Regions from separate parts of the Arthrobacter gandavensis genome, predicted to be linked through region 1. Evidence: predicted binding sites of a transcription regulator. Region 1 holds the regulator's gene; each other region holds the start of a gene.
What was found. The regulator HrcA, encoded in region 1, represses chaperone genes, less so after heat shock. The targets are predictions, from matches to a motif close to TTNGCACTCGNNNNNNNCGAGTGCNAA.

Region 1 (4,211 bases):
TGGCCCACTGGCGGTCTTCCGACGCGGTCAGGGGGAGTGCGTTGGCCGGGGCACCCTGGTAGTCCGGGCGCGCCGGCGAACCGTTGTTATCCGGTTGCGGGTGGTTCGGGCGTGGGTTGGACACGGTTGCTATTCCTTTAACTCTCAGATGGCGCAGGGATCGCCCCCCGCGGGTACCTGTTGTTAGACAAGGGTACTGGCTTCAGCGGCAGGAGCAGGCACCGGGTGTCCCAGCGTGCCGTGCCGCGGGGGAGCCTGCCGGCTCTCCGGCGCACCGCTACTGAACGGTCAGGAAGTCGATGACTTCCTCCACCCGGCCCAGCAGGGACGGCTCCAAATCTGCGTAGGTGCGAACCGAACCCAACAGCTTCTTCCAGCCCATGGCGACGTCGGTATGGTCGCGGTGCGGCCAGCCGAGCCCCTTGAGGATTCCGGTTTTCCAGTCCTCATGCCGCGGGACCGCCGGCCATGCCTCCAAGCCGATTACGTGGGGCTTGATCGCCTGCCAGACATCAACGTACGGGTGGCCGACAATCAGCACGTTCCCGGCGGCTCCGGGCACCCGCATCGCTTCAGCGGCGATGCGCGATTCCTTGGAACCGGACACCAAATGGTCTACGAGGATGCCGAGGCGCCTGCCGGGGCCGGGGGAAAAGCCGCGCACGGCACCGGCCAGGTCATCTACGCCATGGAGGGGTTCGACGACGATGCCTTCGATCCGAAGGTCGTCTCCCCAAACCTTTTCCACCAGTTCCGCGTCGTGCTTGCCTTCAACCCAGATGCGGCTGGCGCGGGCGGTACGGGCACGGACGCCCTCGACGGCGACAGAGCCCGACGCCGTCCGGCGGGCCACGGGGGCAGCCGTCTTGACGGCGGGGATAACTTCGACGGGTTCGCCTTCCAGGAGGAAGCCGAAGCCCAGTTCAAAGGAACGTGTCCGCCCGCGGTAATCCTCCAGTACCACCAGGTGCATTCCGCCGGACTTCTCCGTGCGGAGCACTGCACCTACCCAGCCGGTCTGGACCTCTTCCAGGACCAGGCCTTTTTCGGCGCCCACCTGCCGCAGGGCCTTCCGGGCCGGGGCGGTGATGTCCTGCGGGCCCCATTCGTAGCTGGGCATAAAACCTCGTTCCTGACGACGCGGCGAAGCGCCTGCGCTGGCCGCAGGCACGGAGGAATCAATGCTAGCAACGGGAGCGGATGGTATTAGACTTAGCACTTAGGGACACCGAGTGCTAAGTCTGGCCTGATGACAGCCGCCAGCCAAAGGCCAGTCAGCGAAGGAGGAAACCATTGAGCGAACCACGCAGGCTCGAGGTGCTCCGGGCCATTGTCGAAGATTACGTCCACTCCCGCGAGCCCGTCGGCTCAAAGGCACTGGTTGAACGCCACCACCTGGGGGTTTCCTCCGCGACCATCCGCAATGACATGGCTGTCCTCGAAGAAGAGGGCCTGATCGTTGCCCCGCACACTTCCGCCGGACGCATCCCCACCGATAAGGGCTACCGCCTGTTCGTGGACCAGCTTTCGGACCTGAAGCCGCTTTCGGCTGCCGAACGCCGCGCCATCCAGACGCTTCTGGAAGGCGCGGAGGACATCGACGACATCCTGGACCGCACGGTACGGCTGCTTTCCCAGCTGACCAACCAGGTCGCCGTCGTCCAGTACCCCCATCTGGGCAATGCGAAGGTGCGCCACATCGAGTTTGTCCTGCTGGCGCCGGCCCAGGTCCTGGTAGTCCTGATCTCCACCACTGGCCGGGTGGAGCAGCGCGTCATCACCGCCCCTGCACCAGTGACCGAACAGGACCTGCACGAACTCCGCCAGCATTTCCTGCAGGCACTGGCCGGTACCACGCTGACCCGGATCACCTCCCACCTCGCGGACACCCTGGCCACAGTTCCGGCGCACCTGCGCGGAACCGCGGCGGCGCTGGGGCGGGCACTGGAACAACTGGCCGGGATCAACCGCGAAGACCGGATGGTCATGGCCGGCACAGCGAACCTGGCCCGCGCCACCGGAGACTTCCCGCTGACCATCGGCCCCATCCTGGAAGCCCTCGAAGAGCAGGTAGTCATGCTGCGGCTGCTCTCCGAGATGGAACAGGACGCAAGGGGTGTTTCGGTGCGGATCGGATCCGAGAATCCCTACGGTTCCCTCTCCGAAGCATCCGTCGTAGCCACTGGGTATGGGCCGGATGCTTCCGCTATGGTGGGAATCCTCGGTCCCACCCGGATGGACTATCCCAACACCATGGCAGCGGTCCGAGCCGTTGCCCGCTACCTTTCCCGGGTCCTGAACAACTGACCCACAAGACCGGCAGGCGCCCGAACGGCGCCCTGCGGAAGACTAACCACCCCCGAGGCGGGGGACGCAACACAGGAAGCGATGTGCACGAGTGAGTGATCACTACCAGGTACTCGGCGTTAGCCGGGATGCCACCGGCGAGGAAATCAAGAAGGCCTACCGCAAGCTGGCCCGCAAGCTCCATCCGGACGTGAATACTGCCCCCGGAGCGGCAGACGAGTTCAAGGCCGTTACCCATGCCTATGAGGTCCTCTCCGACCCGCAGAAGCGCCGCGTGTACGACACCACCGGCCAGGAAAACGGCACGGACAACGGTTTTGGCGGCGGCTTCGGCGGCCAGGGCTTCGGCTTCCAGGACATCTTCGACACCTTCTTCGGCGGCGGTGCCCCTGGCGGCGGACGCGGCCCGGCATCGCGTACCCGGCGCGGCCAGGACGCACTGATCAACGTCCGGATCGACCTGAAGGATGCCGTCTTCGGCACCAACAAGAAGATCGACGTCGAGACCGCGGTCCTCTGCCCCACCTGTGAGGGCTCCTGCTGCCAGCCGGGAACCTCACCGCGCACCTGCGACATCTGCCACGGCAGCGGCCAGGTCCAGCGCGCCGTACGTTCAATCCTTGGCCAGGTCATGACGACCGCACCCTGCGGATCCTGCCAGGGGTTTGGAACGGTCATCCCGGATCCGTGCCACGAATGTGCCGGCGAAGGCCGCGTCCGCAGCCGCCGCACCCTGACCATCAAGGTTCCCGCCGGCGTCGCAACCGGCACCCGGATCCAGCTCAGCGGACAGGGCGAAGCCGGAACCGCAGGCGGACCGCAGGGCGACCTGTACGTCGAGATCCGGGTCAACGCCGATCCGGTGTTCCTGCGCGACGGCGATGACCTGCACGCAACGCTGACGGTTCCGATGACGGCGGCCGCGCTGGGCACAGTCATCAACATGGATACCTTTGACGGGGAGCGGGAAATCCAGATCAAGGCCGGAACCCAGTCCGGTGAAGTCACCACGCTCAAGGGCCTTGGCGTGACCCACCTGCGCGGTTATGGCCGGGGTGACCTGATGGTGCACGTCCAGGTGGAGACACCGCAGAAGCTCGATGCTGCGCAGGAAGAACTGCTGCGCCGGCTCGCAGAACTGCGCGGGGAGGAATTCGCCGAGGGCCGGGTCAGCGGCAACAGCAACAGCGGTGTCTTCGCGAAGCTCCGCGACCGCCTCGGTAACCACTAGCCACCGGAACGTACAGTGACCAGTCCCATCTTCTTCGGCGATCCTGAACTCGTTGCTGCAGCGGCCCCGGGGAGCGTCTTCGCGCTCACCGGCCCGGAAGCGCGCCATGCCGTGGCCGTCAAGCGGCTGGCACCGGGGGAGCGCGTCGACATTGTCGACGGCGCCGGAAAACGCCTGCGCGGAACGGTCCGGTCCGCCGAGCCTTCGTTGCTGGAAGTCGACGTCCACGAGGTTGAGGCTGAACCCGGCCAGGACTGCGAGTTCACGCTCGTGCAGGCGCTGGCCAAGGGAGACCGGGACGAGCAGGCCATTGAGGCTGCAACCGAGCTTGGCGTGGACGCAGTGCTTCCCTGGCAGTCTGAGCGCAGCATTGTTCGCTGGCGGGCAGACAAGGCAGTGAAAGGCCAGGCCAAGTGGCGGGCAGTTGTGGCTTCAGCCGCGAAACAGTCCCGCCGGTCCCGGATTCCGCAGGTACTGGATGTGGCCGAAAGCAAGGCGCTGGCTTCCCGCCTGGCAGGAACCGACCTGGTCCTGGTGCTGCACGAAGAAGCCAGTGTTTCGCTGGCTGCTGCCGTTGAACTCGCGCTGGCAAGGTCCGTCGGAACGGGCACGGAGACCGGAATCGGGTCCATCGCCGTCGTAGTTGGTCCCGAAGGTGGAATCAGTCCTGCCG
Region 2 (4,211 bases), on a different contig from region 1:
CGCGGTCTTGGCGTCCGGGACGGGGACGATGTCGATCGGAGGCCCTGCCACTCCCTCCGCCGGTGCCAGGGAGATGCCGCCGTCGAACAGTTCGGCGACCCGGTAACCCAGGGCAGCGGTCCAGAAACTGGCCTGGCTCTCCACGTTGACGGCATCAAGGGCGAGGGAGGAAAACCTGTTGGCCACGTGGAGCTCCTTCGGATCGGTGAGGTCGGTAAGAACCTAGCAGCCGGGTGCCATTGGCGAAAGAGCCGGTAAACGTGTGGGTGGGACGTGCCGGGTGTGCGGTTTCCCAGCCGCCGGTACGGGTGGGACCAGCGGGAAACCACCAGGGCACAGCAGCCACAGAGGGTGGGAATCTGCGCGCGGGCGACTTACCAGCGGTTGCGTGCCTCCTCGATCCAGCCGTGCACGCCTTCCAACCCATAGCGCGTGCCGTCCGGAGCAGCGGCCCAGCCGGACCAGGCGCCGAAGGCCTGCCAGGTCTTTGAGGCGACGGCCAAAACGTTGGTTGCGGCGAAGCGCCGGTGGAACGGGGTCAGCGTGGCGTCGATCCAGTGCCCGCGCACCTGCCAGGGCGCGTGCGGATCGGTGAGGTCGTAGCTGAACTCCAGCTCGCCGTCGTAATGATGCAGCACGCCGTCCACGATCAACGCGTTTTCCGTTGCGGGAGTCCCCTCCGTCCACATCCCGCCAAGCTGCAGGCCAAGCCGGGTCCCGCCCGAGGCGCCATAGCCGGCGGCCCAGTTCCAGCGCCTCGAATATGGCCAGCGTCCGCGTCCGCGGTCCAGCACGGCGAAGGCGCCCTTGCCCACCGGATACTCCCGCCCGTCAACCGTGACGGTGCCGCTGACCCGCCGGGCCACGTCCTTGAGTGTGTACTGGTAGCGCGTGTCCGACCATGGAACAACGACTCCAAGCACGTCGCCTTCCGCGGGGGCGTAAAGCTCGACGCCGACGCGCGGCGACTCCGCCCGCAGATGCGTGCCGCCGTCGTCGTCATGGAAGCGAAGGTGCAGCCCGCCCATCGTGCCCACTGCGGTGATGGGCGGGAGGGTTTCGGGCAGGAGCGCGGTGGATCCCGGGGGAAGCGAGAGGGGATCGCTGGCGATTTCCTTGCCGGTGGCACGCTCGAAGACGTACAGCTGGAGCGTGGCGGCATAGTCCAGGTGCGCAATGGTCATGCCGAGCACCAGGTCCGGAGTCAGCACGCCCCAGTACTCCCAGCGCTTGGTCCGCCAGCCGTGCAGCAGCCCCTGGGGAAGGTCCGCAAACGCGTGCAGCGGTGAGCGGGTGAAGCCTGCCGCAGCCGGGTTTAGCTTCCCGTTTTCCAGCGACAGCTGGACGGGTTCCTTGATTTCCTCCATGGCGCCCCAGTCTAGGCGGCGCGGGCGAAATCATCCTGCACCGGCGGGGCGGGCGGTTTTGCGCCGCGGCGCCGGTGGGCGGACTTGCAGTTGGCCTTCTTGCGGATCGGAGATTTGCCCGAACGCGGCGAGGTCCGGGGAGCAGCACCGGGGCCGCCGCCGGGTGCCTTCGCCGGGAGGGGGCTGTTGGGAGCGGCCGCTGCAGCCGCCCGTGCCGGCGCCGTTGCCCGCAGTACTTCGGGCGTTCCGGTGGCTCCAGCGGGGAAGAGTGCCTGGATGATCTCTTCACGGGCCGAAGCTGTTGCGGCCAGGAAGTCCCGGGCCGCCGATGCCCCTGGCTCGGAGGCAGCACGCCGGCGCATTCGCAGGCTGAGGGCCCGCCAGGCCAGCCACCCCAGTACGGCCAGCGCGGCGCCGGTGCCGTAGAGCAGCACCACCGCCAGCACCAGGGAAGTTGTTCCGCCTGAGAAAACACCAATGCCCAGCAGCGCGGCGGCCAGCCACAGTCCGCTGATCCAGCCGGCCGCATCAAGTGCAGGGGACGGGGCCGAGCCGGCCAGCCGGCTGGGGAGTGTGCGGAGTTTCTCCAGGTGTTCGGTGCGGTTGGCTGTTCCAAACCGGAACAACGCAGGATGGGACACTGCTTCCTTTCCTTCCAGACGAGGTTCGAATGAAAGCGGGCGGAACCGGGTATTTCCGCTCCAGCAACCCGGGTTAGCACTCTCGCGTTGCAAGTGCTAATCTACTGCCGAAAGTTGAGTGAAGCCAACTCAACTTTGAATCGAAATGGCAGATCAGCCCGCTGCGTACAGCGGAGTGAAGGAGTTGATTTGTGATGGCAACACGCTTTGATCCGTTCCGTGAACTTGACCGTTTTGCCCAGGCCGTCCGCAGTGAATCCCTGCGCGGCATGCCCATGGACCTGTACCGGCAGGATGACCGGTACGTCCTGAGCGTTGACCTTCCCGGCATCGATCCGGGGTCCGTGGACATCGACGTCGACGGACAGCTGCTGACCATCCGTGCCGAGCGCACACTGCGCGGTACGGACGGCGTCCAGTGGCTCACCCGGGAACGCGAAGGCGGGTCCTTCCTGCGCCAGCTCAGCCTGGGCCAGGGCATCGATACCGACGGCATTACCGCCCACTATGAGAATGGCGTGCTCAACGTGATCATTCCGGTCAGCGAAAAGGCCAAGCCGCGCCGCATCGAGGTGCAGTCCGGCTCCAGTGCCTCCCTCAGTGCTGCGGAAGACCGCCAGGACGCCGAGGCGGTCAACGCCTAACGGGGCTGCGTCCGGATCGGGGCGGCAGGCGGACTTTCAGCCTGCCGCCCCGATCCGTGTCCGGACTCCTGACGCGCAGGCACCTGCCCGCGTAGCGTGGGGCTTATGACTACCCAGGCGCGTGCCGCGATCCTGCGCGGCATCAACGAACCCTTCGAAATAACCGACGTGGTCCTGGACGACCCCCGACCCGACGAGGTCCTGGTCCGTGTAGAGGCAGCCGGCGTGTGCGGTACGGACCTTGGCGTCCAGGCAGGGCACATTCCCTTTCCACTGCCCGGAGTCCTGGGGCACGAGGGAGCCGGAATCGTGGAAGCCGTCGGCTCCGCCGTGACCTCCGTGGTTCCGGGTGACCATGTACTGCTCAGCTTCACCAGCTGTGGCGTGTGCCGGAACTGCCGCAGCGGCCACCCTGCCTACTGCACGTACTTCCTGGAACTGAACCTGGTGGGCGGGCAGCGGCTGGACGGCAGCGCCACCATCAGCAAGGACGGGAAAGGTGTCCACGGGCATTTCTTCGCGCAGTCCTCCTTCTCGAACCTGGTGCTGGCGGATGAACGCGGCGTCACCAAGGTGGATCCCGACGCCGACCTTTCGCTCCTCGCCCCGCTTGGTTGCGGCATCCAGACCGGAGCCGGGGCAGTCATGAACGTACTGCGTCCCGAACCGGGCTCCACCCTTGCCGTGTTCGGTGCCGGCCCCGTGGGCCTCTCCGCGGTGATGGCTGCAGCCCTTGGAGGGTCAACCCGCATTGTGGTGATGGACCTGGTGGACTCGAGGCTGGAGCTTGCCCGCGAGCTGGGGGCCACCGACGTCGTGAATTCCGGCAGCACCGACGCACTGCAGGCCCTGTTTGAACTGACCGACGGCGCTGGGGTCACCCACGCCCTGGAAACCACGGGCAGCACCCGGGTTGCGGCCACGGCAGCAGACGCCCTGGCACCGCTGGGCAAGCTGGGCCTGATCGGCGCCCCCGCTCCGGGGTCAACGGTGGAACTGGATGTGAACTTCATGCTCAACGGCAGGCAGGTGCTAGGGATCACGGAAGGGGACTCGACGCCGCAGCTCTTCCTCCCCGCCCTGGTGGACCTGGTTCAGCAGGGCCGGTTCCCGCTGCAGAAAATGATCACCCGCTACGCGTTCGGGGACATCAATACGGCGGCCGCCGACGCAAAGTCCGGGCGGGTCCTGAAACCTGTGCTGCACTTCGAGGACCTGCACTAGGCTGGGGTCACATCCGGTCCCGAAGGCAAGGCGGTTCCCCATGTTGGTCAGCGTAGGTCAGTTCAGTCCAGGCGGCGACGTCGAAGCCAACCTGGCGGTGATGCGCTCGCTGGCCGAGAAGGCCAGGGCCGAAGGATCGGAACTGATCGTGTTCCCGGAAGAGTCGATGTTCAGCATCGGCAAGGTGGACGGTCCGCTGGCAGCTGCCGTGGACGCCGGGTGGAGCACCTTCGTGCAGCGGCTGTCCCTGGCCGCTGCACAACTGGGCATCGCCGTCGTTGCCGGCGGTTACGAATCCTCCGGTGAGGAGCGTCCCTACAACACGCTGGTGGCTA
Region 3 (4,211 bases), on a different contig from region 1:
AACCGTGTTATTCCGGTTTACGATTGCATAAGGAAGCAGACTCTTGCCTGGACCGTGCCCGCGTGCGCCCGTGTCCGGGCGCACCGGGAAACGGGGACAGTAGATTGGCAGGATCAGCCGAAGCCGAGGCGTTTTCACTCGAAGGCGCGGTCGATCCCCAGAGTCCCCTCAGCGAGCGCGACCAGCAGATGCTCGCCCTCGAGCGCTCCTGGTGGAAGTACTCCGGGGCCAAGGAACAAGCGATCCGCGATCTCTTTGGCATGTCAGCCACAAGCTATTACCAGGTCCTCAACGCCCTGATCGACACCGAGGATGCCCTCGCGCACGATCCCATGCTGGTAAAGCGGCTGCGTAGACTGCGTACTACACGCCAGCGCGCGCGTACAGCCCGCCGCATGGGCACCGACGCCTAGGGCAATTCCCCTTACACAAGGACAGACAACGCAGCCATGAGCCAATACCCCAGGGATGAGTTCGACAAGGTCCCGGAGACCTCGACCCGCCAAGGCGTTCACCGTGAGCGGCTTATTCCGGCGCGCTCCAGCGGAATTGGCCTCATCATCACTGTGGGTGTCCTTGCCCTCTTGGTGGGACTGGCCGCGTATTTCGTGCTCCCGCGGCTGGGAATCGGCGCAGGCAGCAATGCCAGCCCCGCGGTATCAGAATCCAGTGCACCGGCCCCGGAACCGTCGCCGTCCCAGAGCCCGAGTGCCTCACCCACGCCGTCGGCCACTTCGACGCCCACTCCCACCCCGGAGCCGACGCCGGAGGCTCCGGCAGCTGACCGGACACAGCCCGTGGTGGTGCTCAACGCGAGCGGAGTCTCCGGGCTGGGCGCGGGAATTTCCGCCCGAATCGGGGCAGACGGATGGACGACAGCGCAGGTTGGCAACTGGGCGGGTATGCCCATGCAGACCTCGGTGATCTTCTTCAACGGCGAAGCGCAGCGTGCCAATGCCGAAGAGCTCGCAGCCCTGCTGGGAATCGCGACTATTACCGAGTCTCCCGAGTTCAGTTTGGTCACAGTCGTGGCCGGTCCCGGGTTCCGCTAAACCAGCGTGCCGGCCCTTTAGTTAAGACTCGATAACTATCCCCGGACCCCGTGGGTCAAGCCGCAGCCGGTGGCTAAAGTAAGGGCCAGCCGTCAGGGATGGGCAGGCAAACCACCTGCAGTCCCGGTATGGCTGCTGCCGTGGAACACCATCGCGGCAGCGGAACCTAAAAGGGGAGAATGAGTATGGCGCAGGGGATCGTCAAATGGTTCAACGGGGAAAAGGGCTACGGCTTCATTACCGTTGACGAAGCCCAAACTGATGTTTTCGTCCACTGGTCCGCGATCCAGTCCGCTGGTTACCGGACACTGGAAGAGGGCCAGCGGGTCGAGTTTGAAATTGGTGAAGGACAAAAGGGGCCGCAGGCCGAGGACGTTCGGACAGTCTAGGCTGCGGCCCGGACAAACCGAGTAGACAGAACAGTGAGCCGGGGCCCGTTGGGGTCCCGGCTCACTGTTCTGTTCAGGCTTCTTTGTTCATGCTTTGGTGTGCTGGAGGCGGCTGACCTGTGCCGGCTTACTCCCGCAGCGGGACTCCGCGGGCATCGGTCCGGAACGACTGTGCTCCGGCCAGGATCATGATTCCTTCGACGAAGCCCCAGATAGCGCCGAAGCCGAAGGTGAACAGGGTGACCAGGAGCTGCACGATTCCCAAGGTGGTGTAGCCGAGGTAGAACCGCTGGATACCGAGCCCGCCGAGGAAAATGCCGAGGAGGCCGGCAGCCAGCCGCGACTTGGGCTCGGCCCACCCGTAATACGGAGCCGGTGCGCCTTGCGGATAGCCCTGGGGGTACCCCTGCTGGTAGCCCTGGGGATAACCGGGCTGGTAGTTACCGGCAGGAGGCCCCTGCTGGTAGTACTGCTGGTATTCACCTTGGTTGCCGGGCTGCGGGTAATCGCTCTGCGGCTGACCGGCCTGCTCGTAACCGGCCTGCGGGCGACCGGCCTGCTGGCCGGGCCGGGAAGCTGAATACGTGCCGGACCCGGATGCGTACTCGCCCGGCGGCGTGCCGTAGGGCGGCGGAGCCGCGCTGGCGCCATGGGCCTGGGGTGCGTGCATCCCGTCTCCCTCGCCGTCCAGGGGAGAAGAATGGTTCGGGGGCTGGTTGGGCGCCATGGCCTGCTCCTTGGCATCGTCGTTTGGTCAGCACCGTTTGGTCAGCACGGTGGCACGGCGTGGCCGGGCCGTGCAGACACTAATCTACGCTGGCATGCGCCCCTCCGGCGGGCAGCCCCGCAGATTCGTCCGGCGGTTTCTGTGCTCAGGATGAAAACGGGGCACGGTGCCGGTCACAGGGGACCGTGACTGCTTGCACTCGAAGGTTGGGAGTGCTAATTATTGACTTAGCACTCTTGCAGACTGACTGCTAAGTCAGCGGCGTTGAGTGAACCAGCAAGCCACTGGGGTGAGGGACTGAGGATGCACGTAAAGAGATCGTGCACTCTGTCCCGTCCGTCGCGGGCACTCCAGCCAGGAATGCAACATCCAAGCATGACTGTTCCGGAAGGACGATAGCCGTTATGGCCAAGATCATTGCATTTGACGAAGAGGCACGCCGCGGCCTCGAGCGGGGCCTGAACACCCTCGCCGACGCCGTCAAGGTCACCCTCGGCCCGCGTGGCCGCAACGTCGTACTCGAAAAGAAGTGGGGCGCCCCCACGATCACCAACGATGGTGTTTCCATCGCCAAGGAGATCGAGCTGGACGACCCGTACGAGAAGATCGGCGCTGAGCTGGTCAAGGAAGTTGCCAAGAAGACGGATGACGTCGCAGGCGACGGCACCACCACGGCAACCGTCCTGGCCCAGGCCCTGGTCAAGGAAGGCCTGCGCAACGTTGCTGCCGGTGCTGACCCGCTCGGCCTGAAGCGCGGCATCGAGAAGGCAGTCGAGGCTGTCACGGCCGAACTGCTCGCCTCCGCCAAGGAAATCGAGACCAAGGAACAGATCGCGGCTACGGCTTCCATCTCCGCCGGTGACCAGCAGATTGGCGACCTGATCGCCGAAGCTCTGGACAAGGTGGGCAAGGAAGGCGTCATCACCGTCGAGGAGTCCAACACCTTCGGCCTGGAGCTCGAACTCACCGAGGGCATGCGCTTCGACAAGGGCTACATTTCCGGCTACTTCGTCACCGACGCAGAGCGCCAGGAAACGGTCCTCGAAGACCCGTACATCCTGATCGTGAACTCCAAGATCTCCTCGGTCAAGGACCTCGTTGCCGTCCTGGAGAAGGTCATGCAGTCCGGCAAGCCGCTGCTGATCATCGCCGAAGACGTCGAGGGCGAAGCCCTGGCAACCCTGGTTGTCAACAAGATCCGCGGCACCTTCAAGTCCGTTGCCGTCAAGGCTCCGGGCTTCGGCGACCGCCGCAAGGCCCAGCTGGCTGACATCGCCATCCTCACCGGCGGCCAGGTTATCGCCGAAGAAGTTGGCCTCAAGCTCGAAAACGCCACCCTGGACCTTCTGGGCAAGGCACGCAAGGTTGTTGTCACCAAGGACGAGACCACCATCGTCGAAGGTGCAGGCGACCCCGAAGAGATCGCCGGCCGCGTCAACCAGATCCGTGCCGAAATCGAGAACTCGGATTCGGACTACGACCGCGAGAAGCTGCAGGAGCGCCTGGCCAAGCTGGCCGGCGGCGTTGCAGTCATCAAGGCCGGTGCCGCAACCGAGGTTGAGCTCAAGGAACGCAAGCACCGCATCGAAGATGCCGTGCGCAACGCCAAGGCTGCCGTCGAAGAAGGCATCGTTGCCGGTGGCGGCGTCGCCCTGATCCAGGCTGGCCAGAAGGCATTCGCAAACCTGGTCCTCGAAGGTGACGAAGCAACCGGCGCCAACATCGTCAAGGTTGCCATCGACGCCCCGCTGAAGCAGATCGCCTTCAACGCAGGCCTCGAGCCCGGCGTTGTTGCAGACAAGGTCCGCGGCCTGCCGGAAGGCTTCGGCCTGAACGCTGCCACCGGCGAATACGAGGACCTGCTGGCTGCCGGCGTCAATGACCCGGTCAAGGTAACCCGTTCCGCTCTGCAGAACGCGGCTTCCATCGCCGGCCTGTTCCTCACCACCGAAGCAGTCGTTGCCGACAAGCCCGAAAAGGCTGCACCGGCAATGGGCGGCGGAGATGACATGGGCGGCATGGGCGGCATGGGCGGCTTCTAGG

Region 2: a site for HrcA is predicted at 2,082-2,108, ahead of ABFX29_RS03355 (Hsp20/alpha crystallin family protein). Genes of this name have one in related genera too.
Region 3: a site for HrcA is predicted at 2,396-2,422, ahead of groL (chaperonin GroEL). Genes of this name have one in related genera too.

Annotation. Positions count from the first base shown of each region.
Region 1 is NZ_BAAALV010000001.1:320,646-324,856, reverse strand. Features, by position in the region: gene ABFX29_RS01535 (DUF4870 domain-containing protein) at 1-124, opposite strand, end outside; gene ABFX29_RS01530 (DUF3097 domain-containing protein) at 278-1,120, opposite strand; gene hrcA (heat-inducible transcriptional repressor HrcA) at 1,294-2,307, shown strand; gene dnaJ (molecular chaperone DnaJ) at 2,399-3,538, shown strand; gene ABFX29_RS01515 (16S rRNA (uracil(1498)-N(3))-methyltransferase) at 3,554-4,211, shown strand, end outside.
Region 2 is NZ_BAAALV010000002.1:45,374-49,584, reverse strand. Features, by position in the region: gene ABFX29_RS03370 (VOC family protein) at 1-186, opposite strand, end outside; gene ABFX29_RS03365 (DUF2804 domain-containing protein) at 375-1,367, opposite strand; gene ABFX29_RS03360 (hypothetical protein) at 1,379-2,008, opposite strand; gene ABFX29_RS03355 (Hsp20/alpha crystallin family protein) at 2,203-2,652, shown strand; gene ABFX29_RS03350 (NAD(P)-dependent alcohol dehydrogenase) at 2,758-3,876, shown strand; gene ABFX29_RS03345 (carbon-nitrogen hydrolase family protein) at 3,917-4,211, shown strand, end outside.
Region 3 is NZ_BAAALV010000008.1:114,529-118,739, reverse strand. Features, by position in the region: gene ABFX29_RS16260 (DUF3263 domain-containing protein) at 105-413, shown strand; gene ABFX29_RS16255 (LytR C-terminal domain-containing protein) at 450-1,052, shown strand; gene ABFX29_RS16250 (cold-shock protein) at 1,238-1,441, shown strand; gene ABFX29_RS16245 (TM2 domain-containing protein) at 1,569-2,168, opposite strand; gene groL (chaperonin GroEL) at 2,573-4,210, shown strand.